Regions from separate parts of the Amphibiibacter pelophylacis genome, predicted to be linked through region 2. Evidence: riboswitches for the same ligand, from Rfam matches in the RefSeq annotation. Region 2 holds a riboswitch; the other holds the start of a gene.

Region 1 (15,552 bases), on a different contig from region 2:
TCTCTGGGCAGAAGAGGAGCGCGCCGCATTCTGCGTCTGGCTGGCTGGCAACCCTGAGGCCGGGGATGTGATTCCTGGTAGCGGTGGCTGCCGTAAGGTACGCTGGTCCCGGGCCATATTCTCAAATCCATTCGTGAGGCCCTTGAAAATGACTGATCAGCGCTCAAGCACCGACAGCATGACCGGAGAAGAGCTGGGGCTCAAGCTCCTGCAGTCTGTTCGGCAGATGAAAGCAGGCCAGACCGCCCGAGTGACCCGGGTTGCGCCCAATGAGGTGGCGGATGCCCGCCAGCAGACCGGGTTGACTCAGGCCCAGTTCGCCCAGGCTTTGTGCATTTCCAGGCGGACATTGCAGGAGTGGGAGCAGGGCCGTCGCGCGCCTTCGGGGGCCGCGCAGGCCCTGATCCGCATCGCGCGCAAACACCCTGAAGTGCTGCTGGAAACGCTGGCCTGATGCGGACCAGCTCTCCGCTTGACGCCCCCATCCTTCACCGGCTGTCCTTCAGACTCAGTGCGAACGTCGCCATCCCTTTTTCGTCCGCAGCAGCGTCGGTGGCGGTGATGCCGCCCAGGCCCGCTGCCTGCGCCAGGGCGTCAGCGCCGGGCGCCGATTTGAACAGCACGCGGCCGGCCGTGGTCATGGGCGTGAAGCGCCAGCTGCGCGCGCTGCCGTTGGCCTGGCGGGTGAGCTGGCCGGTTTTCTTCACGTAAGCGATCAGCACGTCGCGGTTGGTGTCGGGCGATTCCCAGATGGTGGCGCGGCCGTCCAGTTCGGGGATCATCTTCGTGGTGGCGCGGTAGTTGTTGGTCGCGATGATGAACTGCGCCGCCGGATCCATGGGCGCGCCCTTGTAGCTCAGCGCGCGGATGCGCTCGCCCTCGGGCTGGGTCACGTCGATCTGGTACTGCACGTCGGGCGTGGTGAACACGTCAAAGTTATAGCCCGGGAAGGTGCTGACCAGCCACTGGTCGTCTTTTTTGGCCGGATCGATGCGGTTGAAGCGCTTGGCCGTCGATTCCAGCCACGCCTTGATCTGCGCGCCGCTGACCTTCACCGCGTAGACGGTGTTGGGGTAAAGGTAAAGATCGGCCGCGCTGTAAATGGCCAGATCGCCCGCCGCCACGCTGGTGTAATCGTCCGGGCCCTGGAAGCCGGATTTGAACGGCGCGCTCACCGACAGCACCGGCAGGCTGGCGTACTGCGGCAGGCTGGCCTTGATGTAATCGGCGACATAAGCCTGCTGCGCCTGGTTGACGATCTGGATCGCGGACGGATCGCCCACGTCGGCCAGCTGGGTGCTCATGCGGAAATCGCTGCGCCCGATGGGCGCCTTGACGTAGGCGATGGTCGCCTCGTGCTGCGCCTGCACGCCCGGTGCGATGCTGGGGTCCGCCGCCACGAAAGTCGGCTTGCCATTGGCGCCGGTGCCCGTGCGGAGGGTGCGCACTTCGGCGCGGCTGGCGTCCTTGTCGACCTGCCAGCGCTGGCCGTCCCAGCGCAGCGCCAGGTGAACCAGCCCCAGGCCCTTGCCCCAGGACAGCGGCATGGCGGCCGGCACGCCGTGGATGGTGCCACGCACGTTGTCCATGCCCGGCAGTGCCAGGTCAGGCTTGTCGCCCGCCTTGGGGAACTGCAGATGCTGGTGGCCCATGAAGAGCGCGTCCAGCCCCGGTACCTGGGCCACATAAAGGCCCGGGTTCTCGACAGTGGGGCCGTCGGGCTGGGTGCTGGCGCCGCCGTGCAGCAGGGCCACGACCACGTCTGCGCCCTCAGAACGCATTTTCGGGATCAGCGCCCGCGCGGTTTCCACGGCGCCAGCGGTGTAAACCTTGCCTTCCAGATAGCGCTTGTCCCAGTTCAGGATGCCCGGCGTGGTCAGGCCCAGCACGCCCACGGTGATGGGCTTGTGCACCGTCTGGCCGTTGATCTGGACGGCAACAGTGCGCTTGAGCAGCGTGTAGGGTGCGACCAGCGGTTGCTTCGTCTTGCTGGAATAGACATTGCCCAGCACCACGGGGAAACCCACACCCGGCCCGGCGGTGGCGCAGCGGCGCTGCAGGCCTTCGGTGTCCAGCACGTTGCCCAGAATCTGGTCCAGGTAGGGCAGGCCGTAGTTGAACTCGTGGTTGCCCAGGGTGCCCGCGTCGTACTTCAGCGTATCCATGGCCCGGTAGATCGACGGCATCTGGCCGCAGGGCAGCGGTTTGACGGTGGCCTCGACATCGGCCAGCGCCGTGCCCTGAATGGTGTCGCCGTTATCCAGCAGCAGGGCGCCCGGGAATTCGCTGCGCGCCTGGCGGATCAGCGTGGCGGTGCGCTCGAAGCCGTAGGACGGGTCAACCGCCAGCTTGAAGTAGTCGTAGCTGAGCACATTGGCGTGCAGATCGCTGGTTTCCAGCAGGGTGAGCTGGGCGCTGGCGCCGGAAGGCAGGCCGGGGCTGGCGCAGGCGGTCAGCCCAAGCGTGGCGATCAGCAGGGGCAGGGCAGAGACTGGGCAGGCAGAAGCGGCTCGGGAAGGGCGGGGTCGCATGGCGGTCCTTGTGTCGGCGGGCCGCAGCGTCCGGGCCCGGGGGTCTGAAGCAGGCACGCAGCATGCCACAGGCCCTGGTTGCCCGGGGGCCGGGTTTACACCCGCTCGAAAATCGCCGCGATCCCCTGGCCACCCCCGATGCACATGGTGACCAGGGCGTAGCGGCCCTGGATGCGCTGCAGTTCGTACAGCGCTTTCACGGTGATCAGCGCACCCGTCGCCCCGATGGGGTGACCCAGCGAAATGCCCGAGCCATTGGGGTTGACGCGGGCCGGGTCCATACCCAGCTCGCGCGTCACGGCCAGCGCCTGCGCGGCAAAAGCCTCGTTGGCTTCGATGACATCCATGTCCGCCATCGTCAGTCCGGCGCGCGCCAGAGCCGCACGGCTGGCGGGTACAGGTCCAAGACCCATAACCAGCGGATCCAGCCCCGCATGGGCGTAGGCCACCAGGCGCGCCATCGGCTGCAGGCCGCGCGTGCGGGCCGTGGCCGCATCCATCAGGACCATCGCCGCTGCGGCGTCGTTCAGGCTGGAGGCGTTGCCCGCCGTGACGGTGCCGTTCTCTTTGGTGAACACCGGTTTCAGTTTGGCGAAATCGTCGGCTTTGCTGTCGATGCGCACGTTTTCGTCGGTGTCGAACACCGTCTCGCCTTTGCGCGATTTCAGGGTGATGGGCAGGATCTGGTCCTTGAAGCGACCGGCAGCGATCGCGGCCTGCGCGCGCTGGTGGCTTTGCAGCGCCAGCGCATCCTGGTCCTCACGGCTGATCTGGCACTGGCGCGCCACGTTCTCGGCGGTGACGCCCATGTGGATGACGTTGAAGGGGTCGTGCAGCGCGCCGACCATCATGTCGACCAGCGCGGTGTCGCCCATGCGCGCGCCCCAGCGCATGTTGAGGCTGGCGTAGGGCGCGCGGCTCATGCTCTCGGCGCCGCCCGCGATGGCGACGTCGCAGTCGCCCAGCATGACGGACTGCGCCGCCGAAATCACCGCCTGCAGGCCCGACCCGCACAGGCGGTTGACGTTGAAGGCGGGCACTTCCTGCGCGCAACCGCCCTGGACGGCGGCGACGCGCGACAGATACATGTCCCTGGGCTCGGTGTTGATGACATGGCCGAAGACCACATGGCCGACCTCGCTGCCCGCGGTGCTGGCGCGCTGCAGGGCTTCGCGCACGACGCGCGCCCCCAGTTCGGACGGAGGCATGTCTTTCAGGCTGCCGCCATAGCTGCCTATGGGGGTGCGTACGGCGCTGGCAATAACGACTTCTCGGCTCATGTCTGTCTCCGGTTTTGGGTGTGTTCACAGTGTGTTCGTCGCATCTGACAGCGTGATGACGGCACAGTCACCAGGGACAAACCCGGGCTGCCCGGCAGCGGCTGTTACACTTCTTTGCATTGGTGCTGCCTGCCCGCTGCTGCGGTGCAGGCGTTAAACGGGAACCAGCAGGGGCGCTTTGCCGCCCTGATCTGGGCTGTCTCCGCAACGGTAGGCCAGTGCGCGCGGGGTGCCGCGCGCCGCTGCAATCAACAGCCACTGGAGCTTCGGCTCCGGGAAGGCGATTGCGACGGGTCCAGACGCATTTTCTGGACCACGGCGAGCCCGGATACCGGCCAGTAAGGGGTGAACTGCGGCAACGCGGCCACCTGTCGGCCGCTGCTGCTTCGGTGAAGGGCGCACGGCGCTATCTGGATCCCGGCATGTTGGCCCCTTCTGTTTCCTGCCCCGCTCTGCTGGTGGCAGCTCCTGCTTCCGGGCAGGGAAAAACCACTTTGACCGCCGCTCTGGCGCGGCTGGCCTCGCGGCGCGGCCTGCGGGTGCGGGTCTTCAAATGTGGCCCCGATTTTCTCGACCCCCAGTGGCTGGCTCTGGCCAGTGGCCACCCGGTTCATAACGTCGATCTGTGGATGACGGGCGAGCCGGATGTGCGCCAGCGCCTGTACGCCGCCGCGCAGCAGTCCGACCTGATCCTGGTGGAAGGCGTGATGGGCCTTTTTGACGGCCAACCCAGCGCCGCCGATCTGGCGCAGCGCTGGGGCCTGCCCGTGCTGGCGGTGATGGACGCCAGCGCCACGTCGGACACCCTGGCCGCGCTGGCTTACGGCCTGCGCCACTACCGCCCCGGCCTGCCATGGGCGGGCGTGCTGGCCAACCGCGTGGGCAGCGCGCGCCACGGCGAAATGGTGGCGCAGTCGCTGGGCGAGGGCTTTCTGGGCGCCGTGCTGCGCGACGCAGGCCCGCCCCTGCCCGAGCGCCATCTGGGCCTCTTGCAAGCGGCTGAGCTGCCTGACGCGCTGTCCCGCCTGGACGCCTGGGCCGATGCGCTGGAGGCCACGCCGCTGGGCCAGTTCTCGGCGGTGGACTGGCAGCGGTATGCGGTGGATTTCCCCGCGCCAGAATCTTCGGGCGAGCCTTCTGACGATGCCGCCTTGCGCCCGCTGGCCGGCCGGCGCGTGGCCGTTGCCCGCGACGCGGCGTTCAGCTTCATCTACCCGGCCAACCTGGAGACGCTCACCCAGCTTGGCGCCACGCTGGCGTTTTTCTCGCCGCTGGCGGATGACCCCGTGCCGCCCGCCGACGCCGTCTGGCTGCCGGGCGGTTACCCCGAACTGCACGCGGCTGCGCTGTCCGCCGCCACGCGCTGTGCCCAGAGCCTGCGCGACCACGTAGACGCCGGTCGGCCGCTGTGGGCCGAGTGCGGCGGCATGATGCCGCTCTTTGACACCCTGATCGACAAGGCGGGCCAGAGCCACGCCCTGTGGGGCCTGCTGCCCGGTGCGGTGATGATGCAGGCGCGCCTGGCGGCGCTGGGGCCGCAGCAGTGGTCGCCGGACGGCCGGGTGGCGCCGCTGCGCGGTCACACCTTCCACTACTCGCGCTGCGAGACAGCGCTGCCGCCGCTGGATCACGCGCAGGCGATGCGCGGGGGCCTGGCGTCTCCGGGCGAAGCGGTTTATGGCCGCCAGCGCCTGCGCGCCAGCTATTTTCACGCCTGGATGCCGTCGTCGCCCGAAGCGGTGGCGCTGCTGCTGGGGGTGCAGGCATGACAGTGGTTTCTAACGCCCCCGGCACGGTTTGGTTTGTGGGCGCGGGGCCGGGCGATCCGGATCTGATCACCGTCAAGGGCCGCGATGCCATCGCCCGCGCGGGTGCCATCCTGTTCGCCGGATCGCTGGTCAGCGAGGCGGCCACGCGCTGGGCGCCTGAGGACTGTGTCATCGCCGATTCGAAAGACATGACGCTGGAGCAGATGACCGCCTGGCTGATCGACCAGGCCAGCCGCCACGCGGTGGTGGTGCGACTGCAGACGGGCGATCCCGGCCTGTACGGCGCGCTGATCGAGCTGGTCCAGCCGCTGGACGCGGCGGGCGTGCCGGTGACGGTGGTGCCCGGCGTGTCGTCGGCCATGGCCTCGGCGGCGGCGGCGGTCGAAAGCCTGACCCTGCCAGAGGTGACGCAGAGCGTCATCTTCACCCGCGTTGAAGGCCGCACGCCCATGCCGCCCGGCGAGAGCCTGGCCGAGCTGGCGCGGCACCGCTGCACGCTGTGCATTTTTCTGAGCATCACCCTGCTGCACAAGGTCGAGGCGGGCCTGCGCGAAGCGGGCTGGCCGGGCGATGCGCCCCTGGTGGTGGTGCACAAGGCCTCGTGGCCCGGGCAGGAAATCATTGTGCGCGGCACGCTGGACACCCTCAAGGCGCAGTGCCGCGCGGCCGGCATTGTCAGTCAGGCCATGATCCTGGCCAGCCCCACGCTGGGCGCCCGTCACTGGGATAGCCTCATCAAATCAAAGCTTTACGACGCCCGCTTCACGCACCGCTTCCGCAAAGCCAGCGTCAACTCAGACCAGGACCCGGGCCTGGAGAAGGACACCCCATGACAGAACAGACTGTGCTGCTGGTCGGCCACGGCTCGCGCGAGCCCGGCGGCAACGACGAAATCAACGCCTTCGCGCAGGCCTGGCGCCAGCAGCGCCCGAACTGGCGCATCGAGGTGTGCTTTATCGAATTTGCGCCCGTGCTGCTCGACGCCGGTCTGGACGCCGCCGCGCGCGGCAGCCAGCGCGTGGTGGTGGTGCCGCTGATCCTGAACGCAGCCGGACACGTCAAGATGGATGTGCCCGACGCCATCGCACACGCCCGGGAGCGCCATCCGGCGGTGGCCTTCGCCTACACGCCGCATCTGGGCGCCTGCGACCCCATCCTGGCGGTGCTGCGCCGCCAGTTGCGCCAGGTGATGCAGCGCCTGGACATGCCCGACCCGGTGACCACCGGCGTGATCCTGCTGGCGCGGGGCAGCAGCGACCGCCAGGCCAATGGCGACGTCGCCCGCATGGCGCGCTGGCTGCACGAGGCGGGCGACCACGAACTGGTCGACATCGCCTTCACCGGCATCACCCTGCCGCGCCTGGAGCGCGTGGTCCAGCGCCAGGAGCGACTGGGCATGACGCAGATCGTCGTGCTGCCTTACTACCTGTTCACCGGGACCCTGATGACGCGCATCCAGCGCCAGATCCAGCACCTGCAGGGTCAGTACCCGCGCCTGCGCTTCGGGCTGGGCGATTACTTCGGCTTCGAGCCCGAGATCACCGCGCTGCTGGAAGAGCGCGTCCAGGCCACCACGCAGCCGCAGTCCAGCGCAATGGCGCTCATGCCCTGCGACGGGTGCAAGTTCCGCGAGATCGCCGCCGCGCACGGCCACGGTCCGCACCACCATGGTCCGGATGAGCACGCGCACGGCCACGATCACGCCCACCCGCATCCGCATCCATGAGCACCGTCAACACCGTCACCGAACAGCTCACCGCCGCCGGGCAGGCGATCGAGCACGATTCCTTCGCCATCATCGACCGCGAAGCGGGGCCGCACGACTACACGGCGCAGCAGTGGCCTCTCGTGCGGCGCATGATTCACGCCAATGCCGATTTCGAGTTCAACGGCCTGACCCGCTTTCACCCGGACGCGGTGGACGCGGGTGTGCGCGCCCTGCGCAGCCGGGCCAGCCGCGTGGTGGCCGATGTCGAGATGATCTGCGTGGGCCTGTCGCGCCCGCGCCTGGCGCACTTTGGCGTGGTCCCGCACCAGTTCATCAGCGACGAGGATGTCATCGCGCAGGCTCGGGCGCAGAACACCACGCGGGCCGTTCAGGCCATGCGCAAGGCCTGGCGTCTGGGCCTGCTGGACGGCGCCCTGGTGGGCATCGGCAATGCTCCCACCGCGCTGATCGAGCTGGTGCGGCTGATTCAGGACGAGGGCGTGCGCCCCGCGCTGGTGGTCGGTCTGCCGGTGGGGTTCGTGTCGGCGGCGGAATCGAAGGCGATGCTGGCCGCTCAGGCTGTCGTGCCGTGGATCGTCATCGACGGACGCAAGGGCGGCTCGACCCTGGTGGTGGCCGCCCTGCATGCGCTGCTGGCGCTGGCTGAAGCGCAGGAGCGCGACGCCGCATGAAAAGCGCCGCCGCCAAAGGCACCCGCACCGGCTTCACGACCGGGGCCTGTTCGGCCGCCGCCGCCCGCGCGGCCACGCTGGGTCTGCGCGATGGCGCTGTTCTAGGCGTAGTGGATTGCCTGCTGCCCAACGGCCAGGGGGTGAGTTTTGCCGTGCACGATGGCTGCGTGGACGCCAGCGGCCAGGCCGCGCATGCCATGGTCATCAAGGATGCGGGGGACGACCCCGACTGCACCGACAAGGCCCACCTGACGGTGGACGTACGCCGCCTGCCCGGCCAGGCCGGGGTGGTGCGTCTGCTGGGCGGTTTTGGCGTGGGCACGGTGACGCAGCCGGGTCTGGGGCTGGAGGTCGGCGGCCCGGCGATCAACCCGGTGCCGCGCGCCAATATCGAGGACAACGTGCGCCAGGCGGCGGGCGACCTGCTGGAGTGCGACGGCCTGGAGGTCACGGTGTCCGTGCCCCAGGGGCTGGACATGGCCAAAAAAACGCTCAACGCCCGGCTGGGCATCCTGGGCGGCATCTCTATTCTGGGCACCACGGGCATTGTCAAACCGTATTCGACGGCGGCCTGGCGGGCCAGCGTCATTCAGGGTGTTCAGGTGGCGGCGACCACGGGCACGGGCTGCGTGGTGCTGACCACGGGCGGGCGCACTGAGCAGTTCGCCATGACGCAGCGGCCCGATCTGCCCGAAATCTGCTTTGTGCAGATGGGCGATTTCCTGCGCTACGCCGTGGATACAGCGGTGGCTTCGGGCCTGCGCCACATCGTCATCGGCGGCATGGTCGGCAAGCTGACCAAGATCGCCCAGGGTGAGACCATCACCCACGCCAACCGCGCCGAAGTCGATACCGCACTGCTGGCCGGGCTGGCGGCACAAGCGGGCGCACCGCCGGATGAGTGCGCGGCCATCGCCGCGGCCGAAACCGCGCGCTTTGCCGCCGAGCGCATGACCGCGCTGGGCCTGGCCCAGGAGTTTCACCGGCTGCTGGCGCAGCGCGTTGTGCAGACCGTGACCGCACGTTACCCCGGGCAGTTCCGCCTGGACGTGCTGGTCTGCGATTTCGACGGCAGCCGCATCACGGCGGCGTCGTCCGCCCCGGATTTCGAGGAGCTGCCATGAAGGCTGATTCACGCCCCCCACGCTGTCAGGTGATCGGCGTTCTGGACGATGGCGCCGCCAGCCTGTCGCCCAAAGCCCTGAGCGCCTTGCGCCAGGCCGATGTGGTGATTGGCGCGGCGCGCACGCTGGCGCTGTTTGCCCCCGAAATATCCCCCGAAGCCACGCAGCACGATCTCACCCGGGCGTTGTCCCAGGTTCCCGCCTGGGTGCGCGACGCGCAGGCCCAGGGCCTGCGCTGCGTGGTGCTGGCCACGGGCGATCCGCTGTGCCACGGCATCGCGGGTTTTCTGGCGGCACGGCTGTGCTTTGACGCGCTGGAGATCGTGCCCAATCTGTCCACGCTGCAGATCGCCTGCGCCCGCGTGGGCCTGGTCTGGCAGGACATGGGCATAACCAGCGTCCATGCCGCCGATGCGGGCGAGTGGACGCCTGGCGCCGACGCCCGCCACGGCCTGTATGCGCTGGCCCAGGCGTTGCGCCGTCACGACCGCATTGCGGTGCTGACCAGCCCGGACAACACGCCCGACCGCATCGCCCGCCTGATCCTGGCCGAAGGCCAGGCCGACGACTGGCGCATGGCCGTGGCCGAGCGCCTGTGCCGCAGCGACGAGCGCATCCAGGCCGATCTGTCCATCAGCGCGGCGGCGGCGCTCAGCTTCGCCGACCCCAACGTGGTGCTGCTGTGGCGCACCCGTGCGCGGCCGGCCGAGGTGCTGTTGGGTCTGCCCGACAGCCACTTCGAGCAGCGCCAGCCCGACAAAGGCCTGATCACCAAGCGCGAGGTGCGTGCCGTCTCGCTGGCCCGCCTGCAGTTGCGCGCGGACAGCGTGGTCTGGGACATTGGCGCCGGATCGGGCGCGGTGGGGCTGGAAGCGGCGCGGCTGTGCCCGCGCGGCCACGTTTACGCCATCGAGAAAAACGCCGCCGACGCCGCCATTGCCGGGCGCAACGCCCGCGCTATGGGCGTCAGCCACTACACCCTGGTCCACGGCCGGGCGCCCGAGGGCCTGGACGCCTGGGCCGATCCGGACGCGGTCTTTGTCGGCGGATCGGGCGGCGAACTGCCCGAGCTGATCCGCCTGGCGCTGCAGCGTCTGCGCCCGGGCGGCTGGCTGGTGATGAACTTTGTCACCCTGGAAAACCTGTCCGCCGCGCTGGAGGCGCTCAAGGCGCACGGCGCCGTCTGGGACGTGACGCAGCTTCAGGCGGCGCGCAGCTCGCCCATTCTGCACATGCACCGCATGGCCGCCGAAAACCCGGTGTGGATCGTGTGCGCGCAGGCGGGTCAGCAGGCCGGGCAGGGCCAGCAACCCCAGCACGCTCAGAAGGAGCCTGCATGAGCGCCGCCGCACACGGAACCCTCTACGGCATCAGCCTGGGGCCGGGCGATCCGGGCCTGATCACGCGCGCGGCCTGGGCGGCGCTGCAGCGCTCGGACGCGGTCTGGGTCTACCCGGCGCGCAGCGGCAAAACGCCCAGCTACGCGCTGGACATCGTCACCCGCGCCGGGCTGACGCCGCCGGGCGATCACGCGCTGCTGCTCTTTCCCATGACGCACGATGGCGACAAGCTGGCCCGCGCCTGGCTCAAGGCCGCCAACACCGTGCTGCCCTGGCTGCAGGCCGGGCGCGATGTGCTCTTCCTGGTCGAGGGCGATGCCAGCACCTACGCCACCTTCGGCCACCTGGCGCGAACGCTGCGCGCGCTGGACGCCGCGGTCAAGGTGCAGGTCATTGCCGGCGTCAACGCTTTCACCGCCGCCTGCGCCGACGTGGGCGTGCCGCTGGCTGAACAGGACGACACCGTGGCCATTGTTCCGGCCGCCTATGGCGTCAGCGCGGTGGACCGGCTGCTGCCCGATTTCGACACCCTGGTGCTGATGAAAATCAAGCCGCTGCTCGACGAGCTGCTGGACTGGCTGGTGCATCGCGGGCTGCTGGCGGGCGCGCATTTCATCGAGCGCAGCGGTGCGCCCGACGAGCGCAGCCTGTCGGGAGAGGCGCTGCTGGCGCTGCGCGGTAGCCGGGTCAGCTACCTGTCGCTGCTCGTCGTGCGCAACCCGCAGCGCGTGCGCGGCGAGCGCATCAAAGGCTGCCTGAAAAAATCTTCTCCCTCTGGCCCCGGTTCTGACCCGGGCCTGTTTTCTGAAGCGGACGACGCATGACTCTCCCCCTTTCGACCCTCGACGGCACCCGCGTGGTGCTGGTGGCCATCACGAAACATGGCGCTGCCCAGGTCGCGCATCTGGCGGCGCAGCTGCCGCAGGCGCATGTCTGCGTGGCGGCCAAATTTGCGGCGCTGATGGCTGAAAAAACGGGCGGCCTGCCCAACCCGGTCCATGCTTACAGTGGCGCGTTTCGGGATGAGATCGGCGCACTTTTCAGCAATTACGACCAGATCGTGTTTTTTGTCTCGCTGGGTGCAGTGGTGCGCCTGATCGCGCCGCACCTGAAAAGCAAGGACGAAGACCCGGGCGTGACGGTGGTGGACGACGCGGCGCAGTTCGTCATTCCCGTCCTGTCGGGCCATGTGGGCGGTGCCAACGCCATGGCCGAACGCCTGGCCGCGCTGCTGGGTGCCACCGCTGTGCTGACCACGGCGTCCGACGTGGGACAGACCCTCCCCGTGGACATTCTGGGCCGCGAGCTGGGCTGGACGGTCGAGGCGCCCAAAATCAACATCACGCGCGTATCGGCGCACGTCGTCAACGGCGAGCCGGTGGCGGTGGTTCAGGAGACCGGCCGCCGCGACTGGTGGACGCGGTCCACGCCGCTGCCTGCCAGCATTCAGTGTTTCGAGCGCCTGGACCAGGTCGATCTGGAGCGCTTTCGCGCTGTCCTGTGGATCACCGACGCGCCGGTGCCGGACGCCCTGTGGCAGCAGTTGCACGAGCGCCTGGTGGTCTACCGCCCGCCGCAAGGGCAGGGCGCTGCATGAATCCGGTCTGGCTGACCGCCGGTCTGGGCTGCGATCGCAGTACGCCGCTGGACACCCTGCGCACCGCGCTGGACCAGGCGCTGGCGCAGGCCGCAGCGCACCTGGGCGTGGCGGTCCAGGCGCTGCGCCTGGTTGCGCTGGCCAGCATCCAGGCCAAATCGGACGAAGTCGGCCTGCTGGCGCTGGCCCAGCAGCGGGGGCTGCCGCTGCACTTTTACAGCGCCGCGCAACTGGCCGAAGTGGCCGTGCCCAACCCGTCGGCTACCGTGCTGCGGTATATGGGAACGCCCTCGGTCAGCGAAGCGGCGGCGCTGCTGGCGGCCGGGGCCGACGCTTCCCGCCTGGTCCTTGAGAAATACCGCTGGCGCGGCCCGCAGGGCCTGAACGCCACCGTGTCGCTGGCCCGCGCCCGTGCCCCGGCCCCGGTCGAGATCTGAACCCGTTTTTTCACCCAAGGAGATTGCCATGATGACGTCCACCCCCGCCCAAAACCCTTCCCGCAGCACCGCCGCCGATGCGGTCACCGCGACCCGCAAGGCCCTGGCCCTGCAGCTGGGCGGCGCCCTGATGCTGGCGCTGGTGCTGTTTTACGGCGTCGGTTTTGCGCACAGCCCGCTGGCGCACAACGCCGCGCACGACGTGCGCCACGTCACCGTCAAACCCTGCCACTGAGCCCGGAGAACCCCATGCTGCTGCGACGACTGATCTGGCTGGCCCTGGTGCTGGCTCTGGCGGTGGGCTCTGTCCAGACCCTGCTGCAACACCACTTTGCCCTGCCGCTGATCCAGACGGCCGAAACGTTCGAGGACCAGGCCCCCGTACCGCCGGCGCTGGCCCACGCGCATGAGCCCGCCCAGGCACACGATCACGTTCATGACGCCAGCGCCTGGACCCCGCAGGACGGCGCCGAGCGCACCTTCTGGACCTGGGTGGCCAATGTGCTGGAAAACCTGGCGCTGGCGCTGATGCTGCTGGTGGCTTTTGCGGCGCGCGAGCTGTGGCGCGGCCTTGCGGCAGCTCCGTCGGCGGCGCCCTGGCGGGTGGCGGGTGTGGCGCTGGCGGGTTTCGTCGGTCTGCACCTGTGGCCGTCACTGGGCCTGCCGGCCGAGCTGCCGGGCGCGCAGGCGGCCGATCTGCTGCAGCGGCAGATGGCCTGGGGCCTGGCCAGCGTCTGTGCGCTGCTGGCCTGCGCGGTGCTGGGCTGGGCCCGTTTCGCGGGGGTCTGGCGCTTCGCCCTGGCACTGGCGCTGCTGGCCCTGCCGTTTGCGGTGGGTTTTCCGCACGCGGGCGATCCCTATGCGGCTTTCGGTCCGCAGGCGCACCAGATTCTGACGAATCTGACCGGGCGCTTTGTTGGGGTCAGCCATCTGCTGGCCGTGGTGCAGTGGCTGGCGCTGGGCGCCGGAGCGGCCTGGCTGGCGCCGCGTTTTCTGCAGCCCCTGCTGCGTCCGGCGGGGTTGCGCCCGGCGGCGCTGGCCACTGGGGAGGCCCGCTGATGGGGCCGCAACTGCTGCGCACCGAGTCGCCGGACCAGACGGCGCCCAAAGGCCGCATCCTGCTGGTCGGCATCGGGCCGGGAAGTGTGGATCACATGACGCACCGCGCCCGCGCGGCCATCGCCGAAGCCGATGTTGTGGTGGGTTATGTGACCTACATCAAGCTGGTCGCTGATCTGCTGGAAGGCAAGGAAGTCGTGCGCAAAGGCATGACCGAAGAGCTGGACCGCGCCGTCAGCGCGCTGGCGGCTGCGCGCCAGGGCAAGACGGTGGCGCTGATCTCGTCGGGCGACGCGGGCGTTTACGGCATGGCCGGGCCGACTTACGAGGTGCTGTTCGAGGCCGGCTGGACGCCCGACGACGCCGTGCAGGTCGAGATCATCCCCGGCGCCTCGGCGCTCAACGCCTGCGCCGCGCTGGTGGGCGCGCCGCTGACCCACGATTTCTGCGCGATTTCGCTGTCCGATCTGCTGACGCCCTGGCCGGTCATCGCCCGGCGCCTGAATGCGGCGGCGGCGGCCGATTTCGTGGTCGCGCTCTACAACCCCAAGAGCGGACGGCGCACGCGCCAGATCGTCGAGGCGCAGCGGCTCTTCTTAGCGCACCGCCGCGCCGACACGCCGGTCGCCATCGTCAAAAGCGCGTACCGGCGGCGCCAGAACATCGATTTCCGCACGCTGGAGACGCTGTGCGAAGCCGACATCGGCATGCTCAGCACCGTGCTCATCGGCAACAGCAACACCGTGCTGCGCCACGGGCTGATGGTCACGCCGCGTGGCTACGCCAACAAATACGATCTGCAGGACGGCGGCGGTGCCCGGGCGGGCGAGAAGGCCGGGCGCTCGCTGTCCACCGGGCTGGACGGCTGGCTGGCGGGCGTGCTGGCGGACCACGCCAGCGGCGTTTCTGCCGCCGATCTGGCCCAGCGCCACCGCCTGCCGCTGGACTACATCCTGGCCACGCTGGCCGAACCTTCCGCCCCCGATGCTGAAGAAGTGACTCAGGACACTGAATGAATCCGCCCGAAATCATCCGCCCCAAAATCGGCGCCTACCGCCGCCACCTGCTGATCTGCACCGGATCACGCTGCACGCAGGACGGGCAGTCGCAGGCCCTGTTCGACAGCCTGGGCGAGAAGTTCAAAGCCGCCGGGCTGGACGCGGGCGATCTGCGCGTCAAGCGCAGCCGCGTCAGCTGCTTTGCCGCCTGCAAGGGCGGGCCCATCGTGTGCGTCCAGCCCGACGGCACCTGGTACTACAACGTCACGCCGCAGAACATGGACCGCATCATCGAACAGCACCTGGTGGGCGGCGAGCCGGTGGACGATCTGGTGTTCCACCAGGGGCCAGCCTGTCACACGGACGCGGCGGGCTGATCCCCGCGCGGGGGTATCGCAGGAAGCGGGTCGAAGCCCAGGGCGGCCTGCCGCACAATGCGCTTTTCTGCCCCTGAAAGCGCTTTTCAATGACCGCCGCTGCTCCGAAATCTTCCGCGCTCTACGCCCAGCTCGTGCTGCTGGCGGCGATCTGGGGCGGGTCTTTCCTGTTCATGCGCATGGGCGGGGGCGAGTTTGGCCCGGTGGCGCTGGCGGGCCTGCGCGTCATTGGCGCGGGTCTGCTGCTGTGGCCGCTGCTGATGCTGCGCGGTCAGACGCGCCACGTGTGGCCGCACGCCGGACACATCCTGGTGGTGGGGCTGCTGAATTCGGCGCTGCCCTTCCTGTGCTACGCCTACGCCACGCGCCACATCACGGCGGGGGCGTCGGCGATTTTCAACGCCAGCACGCCGCTGTGGAGCGCCGTCATCGCCTGGCTGTGGCTGGGCGACCGCCTGGGCCGCACGCGGGTGCTGGGCCTGGCGCTGGGCTTTGGCGGCGTCGTGGCGCTGGCGGGCAGCCGGGCCAGTGGCGCATCCGGCAGTGCGCTGTCCGAACTGCTGCTGGCCGTGCTGGCCTGCCTGGCCGCCACGATGATGTATGGCGTGGCCGCCAACTACGCCAAACGCCACCTGGCGGG
Region 2 (15,552 bases):
GTGGCAGCGGGCTGCTGGCGAAAAAGCCGCGCAGCGCGGCGACAAGGTCCAGCTTGTTGCGCAGGCTGAGTTCGATGTTCAGGCGCTCGATGCCGTTGGTGTACTCGCCCATGCGCGGCAGCGGAATCACCACGTCTTCGTTGATCTTGAAGGCGTTGGTGTGGCGGCTGATGGCGGCGGTGCGCTTGCGGTCGGCCCAGAACTTCTTGCGTGCTTCGGGGCTGACGGCGACAAAGCCTTCGCCCGCGCGGCCGTTGGCCAGGCGGATGACCTCGCTGGTGACGCGGGCCACAGCATCGGCGTCATCGCCGACGATGTCGCCGATCAACACCATTTTGGGCAGACCGCTGCCGCTGCTGGCGGCGCCGCGCTGGCTCTTGGTGGCGTAGCCCACGGCGCGCAGGTAGCGGTCGTCCAGGTGCTCCAGCCCGGCCAGCAGCACGCCCGAGCGTTTCTGCTCGGCGAACATGAAATCCTTGATGTCCACGATGCTGGGCACGGCGTCGTGCGCGTTGCCAAAGAACTCCAGGCAGACGGTGCGCGTGTGCGCGGGCATGCGGTGCAGCACCCAGCGGCAGCTGGTGATCAGGCCGTCACAGCCTTCTTTCTGAACGCCGGGCAGACCGGCCAGGAATTTGTCGGTGACGTCTTTGCCCAGGCCTTCCTTGCGGAACGTGCGCCCGGGGATGACCAGGGTTTCGGTGCGCTGCAGATGCTGGCCGCTGGCGTCGAAGTAGCGCAGCTCGAAAGTGGCCTGCTCGGCATCGTGGATCTTGCCCATGTTGTGATCCATGCGGACCACTTCCAGCCACTGCGCGTCGGGCGTGACCATTTTCCAGGAGGCCAGATTGTCCAGTGCCGTGCCCCACAGCACGGCCTTCTTGCCGCCCGCGTTCATGGCGATGTTGCCGCCCACGCAGGACGCTTCGGCGCTGGTCGGATCGACCGCAAACACCAGGCCCGCGCCATCGGCCACGTCGGCCACGCGCTGGGTGACCACACCGGCTTCGGCGCGCACGGTGGCGACGGGCTGGCTGTGGCCGGGCAGGGTGACCATCTCGACGCCGGACAGGGCTTCGAGCTTCTCGGTGTTGATGACGGCGCTTTTCCAGGTCAGCGGCACGGCGCCGCCGGTGTAGCCGGTGCCGCCGCCGCGCGGCACGATGGTCAGGCCCAGCGTGATGCAGTCCTGCACCAGCGCGGCCATTTCGGCCTCGGAATCGGGCGTGAGCACGACAAAGGGGTATTCGATGCGCCAGTCGGTGGCGTCGGTGACATGGCTGACGCGCGACAGGCCATCAAACTTGATGTTGTCCCTGGCCGTGTGCCGCCCCAGCAGGCGGCGGGCGCGCTGACGCAGACCGGCGACCAGGCCAAAGCGCTGGTCGAACTGGGCCACGGCTTCGCGGGCGCGCTGCAAAAGCTGGCCGACCAGAGCGTCGCGCTCCGGATCCTGATCGGGCTGGCGGCGTTTTTCGATCTCGCCCAGGCGGTGGTGCAGGGCGTCGATGAGCTGTTGGCGGCGTTTGGCGTTGCGCAGCAGATCGTCTTCCAGATAGGGGTTGCGCTGCACCACCCAGATGTCGCCCAGGACCTCGTAGAGCATCCGGGCGCTGCGGCCGGTGCGGCGCTCGCTGCGCAGCTGCTCCAGCGTGTCCCAGGCGCTGTCGCCCAGCAGGCGCTGGACGATCTCGCGGTCGGACAGCGAGGTGTAGTTGTAAGGAATCTCGCGCAGGCGGGGCGTTTCGCTCGCGCGGTCATCGGACAGGGTGCTTTCGGGCAGGATCAGCGGTGAGTTCATGGGCTGGGCAGTCTGTCGCGGACAATCCGCTATTGTCCCCGACAATCGCACGTCCTGCCCTGCGCAGGGCATCCCGGGGCCTGGCGCGTCAGGGCGCGTGTGGCGGGGCCGTCTGGCGATGCGGGATAATCGCCCTTCGCCTGAACTCTAGGAAACCCCACTGTGTTTGCCATTATTCAAGCTGCGGGCTGGCCGATCTGGCCGCTTTTACTGGCCTCGGTGCTGACGCTGGCCTTTGTCATCGAGCGCGCGATTTTCCTGCGCCGCCCACGCATCGCGCCGCCCAAACTGCTGGACGACGTGCTGGGCTACACCCGCCGCCAGACCATGGCGCCGTCGGCCGTGCAGGCGCTGAGCCACAACTCGCTGCTGGGCCAGGTGCTGGCGGGCGGCCTGCAGGCCCACGCCCAGAGCTGGATCAACGACGAAGCGCGCCAGCAGGGCGTGCGCCAGGGCTTCGAGCGCGCGGGCCGCGACGCCATCGCCGCCATGGAGCGCTACCTGGGCGCGCTGGGTACGCTGGCCTCGGCCGCGCCGCTGCTGGGCCTGCTGGGCACGGTGATCGGCATGATCGAGATTTTCACCGCGCAGGGCGCCATGGGCAGCAGCCCGGCGCAACTGGCCAGCGGCATCGCCGTGGCGCTGTACAACACGGCGCTGGGCCTGCTGGTCGCCATTCCGGCGCTGGTCGCGCACCGCTACTTCCGCGCCCGCGTCAATGGCTTCATCGCCGAGCTGGAAAACGCCAGCGAGCGCCTTTACCAGCAGTTGATGCTGCACAGCCCCGAGCCCGCCGTGAGCGTGCGCCCGGCCGCCCCGGCCGCCTGAGTCCCAGCCAGGAGAGCCCCATGCAGTTCCGCCGCCGCCCGCCTGATGAGCCCGAAATCAACCTCATCCCTTTCATTGACGTTCTGCTGGTCATCCTGATTTTCCTGGCGACGACCACGTCCTACAGCAAGTTCACCCAGATGCAGGTCAGCCTGCCCACGGCCAACACCGAGCAGCTGGAGAACAAGCCGCAGGAAATCACGGTGATGATCTCGGCCGACGGCCAGTTCCGTGTCGCCGGTCAGGCCGTCGATGGCCGCAACCCCGATCTGCTGGCGCAGGCGCTGGCTGCGGCCGCCCAGGGCAAAAACCAGGCGCTGGTGGTTCTGGCTGCCGACGCCAGCGTGCCACACCAGCTCGTGATGAACGCGCTGGAGGCCGCGCGCCAGGCCGGTCTGCCCCGGCTGACCTTCGCCGCGCAGAAGCCCGCCGGGCTCTGAGCGCCGTGCTGCAGCGCTGGCGCGAGCGCCTCTGGTCGGCCTGGTGGCCCACGCTGGCGCAGCACCGGCCGCTGGGGCCGCTCGCCACCGGGCTGCTGCGCGCCGTGGCGGCACTCTACGGCCTGATCTGGCGCTGGCGTCTGGCGCGGCTGGATCGCCCCGGACACCGCCCCGCCCAAACGTCTGCGCCTGTGGCTGGGTCTGTGCCCGTGCTGGTGGTGGGCAACCCGATTGTCGGCGGCGCGGGCAAGACCCCGGCGGTGATCGCGGTGGTGGCGCTGCTGCAGGGCAGCGGGCTGCGCGTGGGAGTGATCTCGCGCGGGTACGGAGGTAGCCGCTCCGCGCTCCCCCAGCCCGTCACCCCGGACAGCGACCCCGCCACCTGCGGCGACGAGCCGGTGCTGATCGCCCGTCGCACCGGCGCGCCCGTCTGGGTCGGGCGAGATCGCCCGGCCGTGCTGGCCGCGCTGCTGGCCGCGCAGCCCGGCACACAGATCGTCGTCAGCGACGACGGCGCCCAGCACCTGCCGCTGCGCCGCAGCGCCGTGCTGTGGGTGCTGGACGAGCGCGGCGTGGGCAACGCCCGCCTGCTGCCCGCCGGCCCGCTGCGCGAGCCCTGGCCGCTGGCGCTGGCGGGCGATGCGCGCCGCGACCAGGCGGCCGCCAGCGGCGCGCCCGCACCCCATTGGCTGCTGTACAACGCGCCGCAGCCGTCAACGTCCGAGCCGGGTTTTCTGGCCACGCGCGCGCTGGGTCGGCCTGTGCCGCTCGCCGACTGGCTGGCCGCAAAACCGCTGGGGGATGACGCGGCGGCTGCGGCTGCCGCTGCCGCTAGTGCGCCACCTGGAGTCCTTCCCCTGGCCTTGGCCGGGCTGGCGCACCCAGACAAGTTTTTCGCCCTGCTGCGCGAACAGGGCCACGCCTTCACCCCGGCGCCGCTGCCCGATCACGCCGCATGGGACGATGCGCCCTGGCGTCAGCACCCCGCCTGGCAGCCCGGCACGCCGCTGTGGGTCACCGAAAAAGACGCTGTCAAGCTGCGCCCCGGGCATGCGCGCGGCGAGCTGCCGCCCACCTGGGTCTGGCCGCTGGAGCTGGCGCTGCCGCCCGCGCTGGCGCGCGAGGTGCTGGCCTGGGCGCTGGTCTAAAATCATTCAGAATTATTTTCCCCAAGGTCTGATCCAAGGAACCCCCATGAGCCTCGACCCCAAACTGCTGACCCTGCTGGTCTGTCCGCTGTGCAAGGGGCCGCTGAGCGCGCACCACGGCCCGGCGCCCGCGTCAGGGCACCCGATGCTGGACGCGCTGGTCTGCCGCGCGGACCATCTGGCTTTCCCCGTCATCGACGGCATTCCGCACATGCTGGAATCCGACGCGCTGGCGCTGGACGAGCAGGGCGAGCCCATCCCCGCTGCGGGCTGACATGGCCACCCACGTCATCATCCCGGCGCGGATGGCGTCCAGCCGCCTGCCCGGCAAACCGCTGCTTGATCTGGCCGGATGGCCCATGGTGGTGCGCGTGGCGCGCAGCATGATGCAGGCCGCAGTGCCCGGTGACGGCGCCGCCTCGCCCTGGGCCTCGGTCACCGTGGCCACCGACCACGCCGATATTCTGGCGGCCTGCCAGGCCCACGGCGTTGCCGCTGTGATGACCGACGCGCAGCACAACAACGGCAGCGAGCGCCTGGCGCAGGCCGCGCAGCTGCTGGGGCTGGCGGATGACGACATCGTCATCAACGTCCAGGGCGACGAGCCCCTGCTGCCGCCCGCGCTGGCGCAGGCCTGTGCGCAGCAGTTGCTGGACGACGCCGACTGCGGCATGAGCACCGTCGCGCACCCGCTGCACGAGCGCGCCGGTCTGCACAACCCCAACATCGTCAAGGTGGTGCTGGATGCGCGGGGGCGGGCGCTGTATTTTTCGCGGGCGGCGATTCCATGGTGGCGCGACGATCCGGGGCAGGGCGAACCGCAGGCGGTGCTGCGCCACGTCGGGCTCTACGCCTACCGCGCCGGGTTTTTGCAGGCGATGACGCGCTTGGCGCCGTCGCCCCTCGAGCAGATCGAATCGCTGGAGCAGCTGCGCGTGCTGTGGCACGGCCACCGCATCAGCGTCCACGTCACGGACAGCGCGCCGCCCGGCGGTGTCGATACGCCCGAGGATCTGGCCCGCGTGCGCGCCTGGCTGGCTTCCCGCTGAAGCGTCTGAGTCGCCAGAATCCCCACTGATTTTCACCCCGGAGGCCCCATGGCCCGCACCAGCACCTACCTCAATTTCGTGCGCCAGACGCAGTCGGCGTTCGAGTTCTACCGCAGCGTTTTCGGCGGCGATTTCATCGGGCCCGTCGCGCGCTTTGGCGACATGCCGCCGTCGCCGGATCACCCCATCGCCGACGCCGACCGCGATCTGGTCCTGCACATCGAGCTGGCCATCACCGGCGGCCACGTGCTGATGGGCACCGACGCGCCCGAAAGCATGGGCTTTGCCGTGACGCCGGGCAACAACGTCCACCTCAACCTCGAGCCCGACACGCGCGCCGAGGCCGAGCGCCTGTTTGCCGCACTCTCGGACGGCGGCAGCGTGCAGATGCCGCTGCAGGACATGTTCTGGGGCGCCTACTACGGCAGCCTGACCGACCGCTTTGGCATGCACTGGATGGTCAACTGCGCCCAGCCTGCCTGAGCCTGAAGCGGCTCAGCCATCCAGCGCCAGCGTGACGCGCGGGCGGCCGTCCGGGCCACGCTCCAGGCGGATCGCGCCCTGAAAGACTTCGACCAGCGCCTGCTGCACGGCCGCGTCACCGGGCGGGCCATCGGCGCGCAGTCGGCCCCCCTCCATGACCAGCAGGCGGTCGGCCTGCAGCGCAATGGGCAGATCGTGCAGCACGGTCAGTATCGCGCAGGGCGTATCGCTGTCGTGTGCCAGCAGGCGGAACAGCCGGGCCAGCGCGACCTGGTGCGGCGCGTCCAGGTGGGTGGTGGGCTCGTCCAGCAGCAGCAGCGGCGCCTGCGTGGCCAGCACGCGGGCCAGCAGCACGCGCTGGCGCTCGCCGCCCGACAGCTCGTGCAGACGGCGGTGGCGCCAGGCGATGCAGCCTGTCAGCCGCATGGCGTTTTCGGTGACCGCCAGATCCCGGGCGCACGGCGTGGCCAGCAGGCCCAGACGTGCGATGCGGCCCAGCGCCACGGTCTCCTGCGCCGTCAGTTCGCCGCTGATGTCACCCTGCTGCGCCAGCCAGGCCAGATGGCGGGCCCGAACGGCGGGCGGGGCGCTGTGCACATCCAGCCCGTGCGGCTGCAGCCGCACCCGGCCGTCTGAGAGCGGCTGCAGCCCGGCCAGCGCGCGCAGCAGGGTGGATTTGCCCGCGCCGTTGGGCCCGACCAGCGCCGTCCAGCCCGGGCTGGTGTCCAGGGTGATGCCGTGCAGCACATCACGCCCCGCTTTGGGCCCTCCAAGACGCACGCGCAGATCGCGGGCGAAGAGGTGGGGGTTGAGCCGGCCTGTCACAGCATTACCCCGCCGCACGCTGGCGCAGCAGCCAGACCAGATAAGCCCCGCCCAGCACGGCGGTGACCACGCCGACGGGCAGTTCCTGCGGGGCGATCAGCGCGCGGGAGATCACATCCGCGCCCATCAGCAGCGTCGCGCCCACCCCGGCGCTGGCCAGCAGCAGCCAGGCGTGGGGCCCGGGCGCATTGCGCCGCACGAGGTGGGGCGCGACCAGGCCGACAAAGGCGACCAGCCCCGCCTGCGACACCGCCAGCGCGGTGCCCAGGCTCAGCAGCATCACCAGCCCCAGGCGCACGCGGGCCAGATCCAGTCCCAGACTCTGTGCGCTGTCTTCGCCCAGGGTCAGCGCATCCAGCGCGCGCGCATAGCGCGTGGCCACAGCGGCGAGCACCACCAACCCCGCCGCCAGCAGCGCGAGCGCAGGCCAGCCCAGAAAGCTGGTGCTGCCCAGCATGAAGGCCTGCTTGCCCCGCAGCGCGTCGGGCGACACCACGGTGATCAGATCGCTGACGGCGCCCAGCAGCACGCCCACCACCACGCCCGCCAGCAGCAGGCGCAGCGTGTGCGCCGCGCCGCGCGCCAGGCTCAGGGTCAGCAGCACGCCCGACAGCGCTCCGGCAAAGGCGGCGGCGACCAGGCCCACGCGCTCGATCCAGGCGGCGGTCGCCAGGCTGATGCTGACGCCGCCCAGCGTGCTGGCCGCCATCACCAGCACCACGCCCAGGCCCGCGCCCGACGCGCTGCCCAGCAGATACGGGTCGGCCAGCGGGTTGCGGAACAGCCCCTGCGCCAGCGCGCCCGACAGCCCCAGCAGCGCGCCCACCAGCCCCGCCCCCAGGGTGCGCGGCGCACGAATCTGGCCCAGCAGCAGCGCGGCGTCCGGCCCGGTCAGATCGGCCCACAACCGGCCGGGCGACAGGCCCGCCGGGCCTGTGGCCAGGCCCGCGCCCAGTGCCAGCAGCAGCGCCAGCGTAATCAGCAGCGCCATGCGCCGCCGTGGCCTGGCGGCCGGGTCGAGGCGTGAGGCGACAGGCGCTGGCTTCATGGCGTGGCGGACAGGCGAACCAGGCAGTCGGCGACCCAAGAGGCGGCCGTGCCCATGCGCGGGCCGGGCCGCACCAGCGTGTCGTACTGCGCCGCGTCAAAGCCGCACAGACGCTGGTGGCGCACGGCGGCGAGGGCGCTCCAGCCCGGGCGCTGAAGCAGCGCGGCCTGTTCGCTGCGCACGCCCATGATCAGGTCGGGGTGGGCGCGCACCACGAACTCGGGGTTGAGCTTGGGAAAAGGCCCAAGCGTCGCCGGGATGATGTTGACCAGCCCCAGCCGGGCCAGCGTTTCGCCGATGAAAGACGAGGTGCCTGCCGCGTACGGCCCGCCGCCCACCTCGAAATAGACCGTCTGGCCGCGCATTCGGGCGGGCACGCGGGCGGCAGCGGCGTCGATCTGGCGCGAAATATCGGCCCAGACGCGCCCCGCCGCCTGCGGCGTGCCCAGCAGGCGGGCGATCACCTCCAGCGTGCGGCGCACGTCGGCGTGGGTTTCGGCCTTGAGATAGACCACGGTGAAGCCCAGCGCCTCCAGACGCTCCATGGCCCGCGAGGCGGTCGAGGCCAGGATCACGTCGGGGCGCAGCGCGGCGATGGCCTCGATCTGCGCGTCGTCCAGCCCACCCAGATGGGGCAGGCGGGCGATGTCTTCGGGCCAGCTGGAGTAGCGGTCCACACCCACCAGGCGCTGGCCCACGCCCAGCGCCCAGGCGCTTTCGGTCAGCGAGGGCAGCATCGTCACGATGCGCTGCGGCGGCGCGGCCAGGGTGTGCTCCGTGCCCCGGTCGTCGCGCACGCTGACGGGCTGGGCGGCGGCGGCGAGCGCGGTCAGGCCCAGCAGACAAGCGGCCAGACAGCGGCGGGTCAGGCGCAGGCTCATGTTTTGGGGGCCCAGCGCAGGCTGGCCTGGACGCTGCGCCTGGCAGTCGCGTAGGTGCGGGCCACAGCGTAGTTTTTGTCCGCCAGGTTGTCCACACGCAGCAGCAGTTCCAGCTGCGGCGTCAGCGCCCGGCGCGCCGTGAGGTTGACCAGCGCATAGCCACCCAGGCGCCGTGTGTTGGCTGCGTCGTCGTAGCGCAGGCCGGCGGCCTGGACCTCGGCGCCCAGCTGCCAGCCCGCGAGCTGGGTGTCAGCGCCCAGGGTGGCCAGCCTGCGCGCCCGGCGTGGCAGGACGGTGTCCGTGACGGTGTTGCGCGGGTCGTGCCAGTCGATCGAGCCCCGCAGGGCCACCGGGCCGATCCGGGTGTTTCCGGCCAGGTTCACACCGCGCAGCACGGCACGGCCGGCGTTGACATAGCAGCCATAGTCGTCTGCGCAGGGGCCCGGGTCGCCAAAGCTGATCAGGTTGGAGACCGCGTTGCGCCAGGCGGTCAGGCTGGCCCCGGAGCCCGCGTCGCTCCAGCGCAGTCCGGCCTCCAGATTGCGGCCGGTTTCGGGCACCAGCGCCGCGTTGCCGTACTGGCTGAAGCGCTGGTAAAGCGTGGGTGCCCGGAAGGATGTCGCCGCCGATGCCGTCACCCGCCAGTTTGGCTGGAAAGCCCAGCCCCAGGCCAGGCTGCCGGTGTTCTGTCCGCCGAACTCGCTGTCCTGATCGTGACGCAGCTGCGCCTGCAGGGCGTGCGCGCCGAAATCGCCGCGCCAGCCCAGCGCGATGCCGTCCTGGTGGCGATGGCCGCGCAGCGCAGCGGCGTAGTCGGTCGCCGGGTTGTCAAGGCGGTCTTCGCGCCGCTCCAGGATCAGGTTCACGCGCTGGTCGCCCAGACGCTGCTCGTGCTGCAGGGTGATGTTGCGCAGCGTAGTGCGCGTGCCATAGAAGTCCGGCCGAGTCTCGTAGCGGCTGCGCGTTTCACCCAGACGCAGGCGGGTGGTGGCATCGGCGTTCCAGCGGCCCTGCCAGGCCAGGCTGCCGCTGATCAGGCTGTGGCGGTTTTCGTCGTCGGCGCTGGAGGTGCCGCTGTCGTAGCCCGACACCAGGCGGCTGGCCAGCAGTGTGGCGTCCACGCGGTGCTGATCGTTGATCTGATAGCCCAGACGGCCCTGGAGGCTGCTGCGCGTCCAGCCATCGCGGTCGGGGTTGTGGCCGGTGGCGTCGGCTGTTTTGGCATCAAAGCCGTCGCTGCGGCCGTGGCTGGCCGAGAGGGAATAATCCAGCGCACCGCTGGAGCCGCTCACGCCCGCCTGCACCTGTGCGGTGCCGTAAGCGCCCAGCGTCACGCTGGCGCTGGGCTGTGCAGGGCCGCGTCCGCGCCGGGTGAAGAGCTGCACCACGCCCGCGACGGCGTCCGAGCCGTAAACCGCTGCAACCGGGCCGCGCACCACCTCGATGCGCTCGATCTGGTCCACGGGAATCTGCTCCCAGGTGGCGCCGCCCGTTGACTGCGAATCCACGCGCACGCCGTCGATGTAAACGGCGGTGTGGCGCGTTTCGCCGCCGCGCAGGAAGACGCTGGTGGTGGATCCGGGCCCGCCGTTGCGCGAGGCCTCGAAGCCGGGCAGCCGCGCCAGCACATCGGCGACATTGGTGGCCCCGCTGCGCACGATCTCGTCACGGTCCACGACAGACAGGTCGGCCAGGACCGATGAGACGGCCTGAGGCGTGCGGCTGGCCGTGACGACCACCGCATCCAGCGCGGGTTGCGGGGCGGTCTGCGCGTGGGCAGCCAGAGGGATGAGCAGGGGTGAAACGGACGCCAGGGGCGCCAGCGCGGCCAGCAGACGGCGGGCGCGCAGGGGAGAGCGTAGGGTCATGGAATGGACAGTCAAGCAGCGCGCCCGGCCGGTTCCCCGCAGCCGGGCGCCTTACAGCCCGGCACGAAGCGCCAGGCCACCCTGTTGGCCGGTATCCGGGCTGACAGCACGGTGCGCGACGCCTTCCCAGACCGTGCAGCCCCTGAAAACCGGGGCCGTGTCGTCCAGTGGCTGCGTGTCACGCACTGGCCTGCCGGGGGTGGCGGGCCGTCTGCTTACCGTTGCGGGGGCAGCTCAGGTCAGTGCGGGCGGGGTCGAGTGACCCCCGCGCGCATCCTCCTGATTCCCGTTGAACTGTCCTGACCGTAAAGCCAGGACGGCACCAACGGGCGCATTATAGGGAAAGCCCCCGTCGCGTCAGAACAGATCGACGCCGCCACTGACTGCATCGTCCTGGCGGCTGTGCGTGTCGGCGGCGCAGATGCGGTTGCGTCCCTCGTGCTTGGCGGTGTAGACGGCCTGGTCGGCGCGCTCGAAGGCGCTGGTGGGCGAATCGCTGGTGCGGATGCGCGTGTAACCGATGCTGACGGTGATGTGGCCTGCACGCGGAAAAGCGAACTGGCCGACCTGCTCGCGCAGCCGCTCCAGCGCCTGCGTGGCGCCCGCCTCGTCGGCGCAGCGCAGCAGCAGGACGAACTCCTCGCCGCCGAAGCGGTAGAGCAGATCCATGTGGCGCAGCGACTGGCGCATCAGCCGCGCCATGTGCAGCAGCACCTCGTCGCCGATGACGTGGCCCCAGGTGTCGTTGACGCGCTTGAAGTGGTCGATGTCCACCACCGCCAGCCAGTAGCCCCAGGCCTCGTCCAGCGTCTGGGCCTCCTGGCGGCGCAGGTCGGCGTACTGGTGGGTGAAGAGCTCGCAGGCGCTGGTCTGGCTGGGCACCGGCAGACGGGCGATGTAGCCCAGCGCACAGCGGCCCTGCGGCCGCGGCGCCACGGCGACCTTGTAGAAGGATTCGTCGAAGCTTTTGCGGATCAGCAGCCCGGTCAGCGTGTCCTGCTGGCCCCAGACCAGCAGGCTGCGCAGGTGGTTGCCCAGACGGAACACATCGTGCAGCGTGGCCAGCTGGGCCTCGTCCAGGGGCTGGTGGGTGATCACCTCCAGCACCGCGCCATCGCGCCCGGCATTGGACAGCGGCAGCAGGATGAACTGGCCGCTGGGGCTTTCCGGGCCTTCCCGGTCCTCGGGCAGAGCCCAGGCGCGTGTGATGCGCAGGCCGTCGCTCAGCGCCTGCTCGTGCAGGGGCAGGGCGGCCAGCGGGGGCAGGCGGTCGTGATCGACCCAGAGCGGTTCCGGGCCGGCCTCGACACTGCCTTCATCGAGCAGAAAGCGCAGCAGCCAGCGCTGGCCCGAGCGCTCGATCAGGGCCAGGCGCTGCACCGGCCACTGCCGCTGGACAATGCCCACCAGCCCCAGATCCAGCGCGTCGAAATCGCGCAGGGCAGCCAGGTCAGCGAGCTGTTCGCTCAGTCGGCGGGGAGGCGCGGTCACGCTCGGCGCCCGGTGCGCGGTCCGTCAGGCTCCGCTCAAAGCGGAACCATTTCGAAATCGTCCTTGCGGGCGGCGCATTCCGGGCAGGTCCAGTTGGCGTCCACGTCGGCCCAGGCGGTGCCCGGGGCTATGCCGTGTTCCGGATCGCCGGTGGCTTCGTCATAAATCCAGCCGCAGATCAGGCACATCCAGGTTTGGGCTTGAGGCATCTCGTCTTCCTTCTTGGGCCGGACGGGTCCGGCGAGTTCACTACAATGGCGGAATCGTGAATTGTAGCTCGCCGGGTCTTTGCACTGATCCGGCCTCAGGAAAGCATATGACGCCAAGCAATGACCCCCTGGGCCTTCCCCCCGAAACCGACGCCGAAGGCGACGAGGGCGAATCCGGACTGCCGGCGCCGGTGTGCGTCATCACCTTCAACGGCCAGGACCCCAGCGGCGCAGGCGGCCTGGCGGCCGATGTGGCCACCATCAGCGCCATGGGCGGCCATGCCTGCCCGGTGGTCAGCTGCATCTGGGTGCGTGACACCACCGAGGTGCTGGGCCACCTGGTGCTGGACCCGGAGATGGTCGTGGCGCAGGCGCGCATGCTGCTGCGCGACATGGACATCAGCGGCTTCAAGGCCGGTTTCCTGGGCTCGCCCGAGGTCGTACGCGGCGTCTCCGAGCTGATCGCCGAATACCCCGACATCCCGCTGGTCGTCTACCTGCCCGAAGTGCTGGGCTGGGAAGAAGACACCACCAACGGCTACATCAGCGCCGTGCGCGAGCACCTGATCCCGCGCGCCGCGCTGCTGTCGGGCTCGCACGAGGTGCTGACGCAGTTTCTGGCCGAACCCGGCCAGGCCGCGCCCGCCAGTGGCCAGCTGCCCACGCCGTCCGAACTGGCGCTGCAGGCGCACCGCATGGGCGCCAGCCGCCTGCTGGTGACGGGCCTGGCGTCGGGTGCGCACGCGGCCGGGGGCGGCAGCTTCATCGACAACGTGCTGCTGTCGGTCAATGCGGACGGGCAGGTCGAGCACGGCGTGCGCGAGCAGTTCGAGCGCATCGACATGAATTTCATCGGCACCGGCGACACGCTGGGTGCGGCCGTGGCCACGCTGCTGGCGTCGGGCACCGACCCCAACGAAGCGGTCAGCGAATCCCTGCAGTTCCTCGACCAGAGCCTGGAAACCGGCTACCGCCTGGGCATGGGCTCAGCGATTCCCGACCGCTTTTTCTGGGCCGTTCCGCCCGACGACGAGGGCGAGCCCGGCGAAATGCCGCTGGAAGCCGAGGGCGAGCCCAGCGAGGGCGACGTCAGCGACGCCGACCTGGCCCTGCGCCGCCAGAAAGCCAAGCGGCTGCACTGATCCCATTTCCTTTGCCGAATGACTGACATGAACGATTCATCCCCGCGCAGCCGTGCCCTTTTTGAACGCGCCCAGGCCGTGATCCCCGGCGGCGTGAATTCGCCCGTGCGCGCCTTCCGCGCCGTGGGCGGCACGCCGCGCTTCATGGCCCGCGCACAAGGCGCTTACCTGTGGGACGCCGATGGCCAGTGCTACATCGACTACATCGGCTCCTGGGGCCCGATGATCCTGGGCCACGGCCACCCGGCGGTGCTGGCGGCCGTTGAATCGGCGGCGCGCGAGGCGCTGTCCTTCGGCGCCCCGACCGAGCGCGAGGTCGAACTGGCCGAAGCGCTGGTCGCGCTGCTGCCCGGCATGGAGCAGGTGCGCCTGGTGAACTCGGGCACCGAAGCGGCCATGACGGCGATCCGCCTGGCGCGCGGCGCGACGGGGCGCTCTTACATCGTCAAGTTCGAGGGCTGCTACCACGGCCACGCCGACGCGCTGCTGGTCAAGGCCGGATCGGGCCTGGTCGCCGGGGCGCTGGCCAGCGGGCAGGGCGCCAGCGCCCCCGCGCCCACCAGCGCCGGGGTGCCGCCCGAGGTGGTGCAGCACACGCTGGTGCTGCCCTACAACGACTGCCAGGCGCTGGCCGACGTGTTCGCCCGCCACGGCGACGCCATCGCAGCGGTCATGATGGAGCCCATCGCGGGCAACATGAACTTCGTGCGCGCCAGCCGCGAGTTCATGGCGCAGGCGCGCGCCCTGAGCACGCAGCATGGCGCGCTGCTGGTGATCGACGAAGTGATGACGGGTTTCCGCGTTGCCCTGGGCGGCGCGCAAAGCCTCTACGCCCGCGACATCCCCGGCTTCGCCGCCGACATCACCGTGCTGGGCAAGGTCATCGGCGGCGGCATGCCGCTGGCCGCGCTGGCCGCGCCGCGCGAGATCATGCGCCACCTGGCGCCGCTGGGTCCGGTCTACCAGGCCGGGACGCTGTCCGGCAACCCGGTGGCTACGGCCTGCGGGCTGGCCACGCTGGCACAGATCAGCGCGCCGGGCTTTTACGAGGCCCTGTCGGCCCGCACACAGCGTCTGGTCGATGGCCTGCGCGGCGTGGCCCAGGCGGCCGGAGTGCCTTTCAGCGCCGACAGCGAAGGCGGCATGTTTGGCTTCTTCCTGCTGGACCAACTGCCCCAGGACTACGCCAGCGTCATGCGCACCGACACCCAGGCCTTCAACCGCCTCTTCCACGGCGCGCTGGATCGCGGCGTTTACTTTGCGCCCGCCTTCTACGAAGCCGGTTTTGTCAGCGCCGCGCACAGCGACGCCGACATCGACGCCACCGTGGCGGCGGTGGCTGAGGTGCTGGGGGGCTGAGCCCGCATCACCCCAAACCTGCGCACTGCGGCTTCACCACATCCTGCCCCGCAGCCGCCCAGGCGTCAAAACCGCCCGCGATGGAGCTGACGTTCAGGTAGCCCATGTCCTGCAGGGCGCAGGCGGCCAGCGCAGCACGGCCGCTGGTCTTGCAGTACAGCATGATGGCCAGATCGCGGCGCGACAGTTCGGGCGTGGCGCTCAGGCGGAACTCCAGCACGCCGCGCGGCACGAGGATCGCGCCGGGCAGGTGACCTGCGGCGTATTCGTCGGCTTCGCGGACATCCAGGATCACGTCGGCGGCGCGCAGCGCGTCTGGCGCCTCGCTGACGCTGATCTCGCGGATGCGGGTTTTGGCCTGGGCGACCAGATCAAGGGCGGTTTTCATGGCGTGTCCTTCGGGTTGAAAAGCGGGGTGCGGCGGCTCACAGCCGCAGCATGAAGACCAGCAACGCCAGGCCCATCAGCGCGACGGCGCCGTTGAGCAGCAGCGCCGAGCGCGGCCAGTAACCGGGCGGGATTTCCTTATCGCCCAGCGTGCGCAGCGCGCACAGGTACTGGCGCGCCGCGACCATCAGCGCCACGATGCCCAGCAGCACAAAGGCCACGCCCATCCACAGCGACACGCCCTGCTGCGCGCTGGCCGAGCCGTGCGCACCCAGCATGCCCAGAAAAAGGCCGAAGCGCTCGATGCCGAAGCCAAAACCGATCAGCGCCAGCGCCGTGCGGTTCCAGGCCATCAGCGTGCGCTCGGCGGCAAAGAGAACGCGGGGATCATCGAGAAAAGACATGCGACTCCAGACACTCGTACACCGCCATGCCCGCCAGCATGGCCAGAACAAAGACGGCGGCCTTGGGCTGCCCGGCGGCCACCGAAACCAGCGCCGGCCCCGGGCAGAACCCGGCCAGGCCCCAGCCCGCACCAAATGTCAGGCTGCCCAGCACCAGGCGCCGGTCGATGCGCCCGGCCGCAGGCAGTG

The links. Region 2 has a riboswitch for cobalamin ahead of RV045_RS02240 (TonB-dependent receptor domain-containing protein). Riboswitches for the same ligand answer to the same signal wherever they lie in the genome.
Region 1: another riboswitch for cobalamin. It lies ahead of RV045_RS00800 (cobyrinic acid a,c-diamide synthase CobB); the one in region 2 lies ahead of RV045_RS02240 (TonB-dependent receptor domain-containing protein).

The regions. Positions count from the first base shown of each region.
Region 1 covers NZ_JAWDIE010000001.1:175,817-191,368, forward strand. The annotation lists gene RV045_RS00785 (helix-turn-helix domain-containing protein) at 1-454, shown strand, start outside; gene RV045_RS00790 (bifunctional 2',3'-cyclic-nucleotide 2'-phosphodiesterase/3'-nucleotidase) at 489-2,531, opposite strand; gene bktB (beta-ketothiolase BktB) at 2,627-3,811, opposite strand; cobalamin riboswitch at 3,915-4,165, shown strand; gene RV045_RS00800 (cobyrinic acid a,c-diamide synthase CobB) at 4,234-5,580, shown strand; gene cobM (precorrin-4 C(11)-methyltransferase) at 5,577-6,413, shown strand; gene RV045_RS00810 (sirohydrochlorin chelatase) at 6,410-7,306, shown strand; gene RV045_RS00815 (precorrin-8X methylmutase) at 7,303-7,980, shown strand; gene RV045_RS00820 (cobalt-precorrin-5B (C(1))-methyltransferase) at 7,977-9,104, shown strand; gene cbiE (precorrin-6y C5,15-methyltransferase (decarboxylating) subunit CbiE) at 9,101-10,444, shown strand; gene cobI (precorrin-2 C(20)-methyltransferase) at 10,441-11,268, shown strand; gene RV045_RS00835 (cobalamin biosynthesis central domain-containing protein) at 11,265-12,041, shown strand; gene RV045_RS00840 (cobalamin biosynthesis protein) at 12,038-12,478, shown strand; gene RV045_RS00845 (CbtB domain-containing protein) at 12,507-12,713, shown strand; gene RV045_RS00850 (CbtA family protein) at 12,728-13,537, shown strand; gene cobJ (precorrin-3B C(17)-methyltransferase) at 13,537-14,553, shown strand; gene RV045_RS00860 ((2Fe-2S) ferredoxin domain-containing protein) at 14,550-14,912, shown strand; gene RV045_RS00865 (DMT family transporter) at 15,002-15,552, shown strand, end outside.
Region 2 covers NZ_JAWDIE010000003.1:2,096-17,647, reverse strand. The annotation lists gene RV045_RS02290 (DUF3683 domain-containing protein) at 1-1,801, opposite strand, end outside; gene RV045_RS02285 (MotA/TolQ/ExbB proton channel family protein) at 1,964-2,629, shown strand; gene RV045_RS02280 (ExbD/TolR family protein) at 2,650-3,069, shown strand; gene lpxK (tetraacyldisaccharide 4'-kinase) at 3,075-4,217, shown strand; gene RV045_RS02270 (Trm112 family protein) at 4,264-4,491, shown strand; gene kdsB (3-deoxy-manno-octulosonate cytidylyltransferase) at 4,493-5,266, shown strand; gene RV045_RS02260 (VOC family protein) at 5,315-5,749, shown strand; gene RV045_RS02255 (ABC transporter ATP-binding protein) at 5,762-6,574, opposite strand; gene RV045_RS02250 (FecCD family ABC transporter permease) at 6,579-7,565, opposite strand; gene RV045_RS02245 (ABC transporter substrate-binding protein) at 7,619-8,503, opposite strand; gene RV045_RS02240 (TonB-dependent receptor domain-containing protein) at 8,500-10,371, opposite strand; cobalamin riboswitch at 10,442-10,711, opposite strand; gene RV045_RS02235 (GGDEF domain-containing protein) at 10,729-11,862, opposite strand; gene RV045_RS02230 (rubredoxin) at 11,898-12,050, opposite strand; gene thiD (bifunctional hydroxymethylpyrimidine kinase/phosphomethylpyrimidine kinase) at 12,179-13,213, shown strand; gene hemL (glutamate-1-semialdehyde 2,1-aminomutase) at 13,241-14,572, shown strand; gene RV045_RS02215 (rhodanese-like domain-containing protein) at 14,580-14,960, opposite strand; gene RV045_RS02210 (YidH family protein) at 14,998-15,363, opposite strand; gene RV045_RS02205 (DUF6691 family protein) at 15,347-15,552, opposite strand, start outside.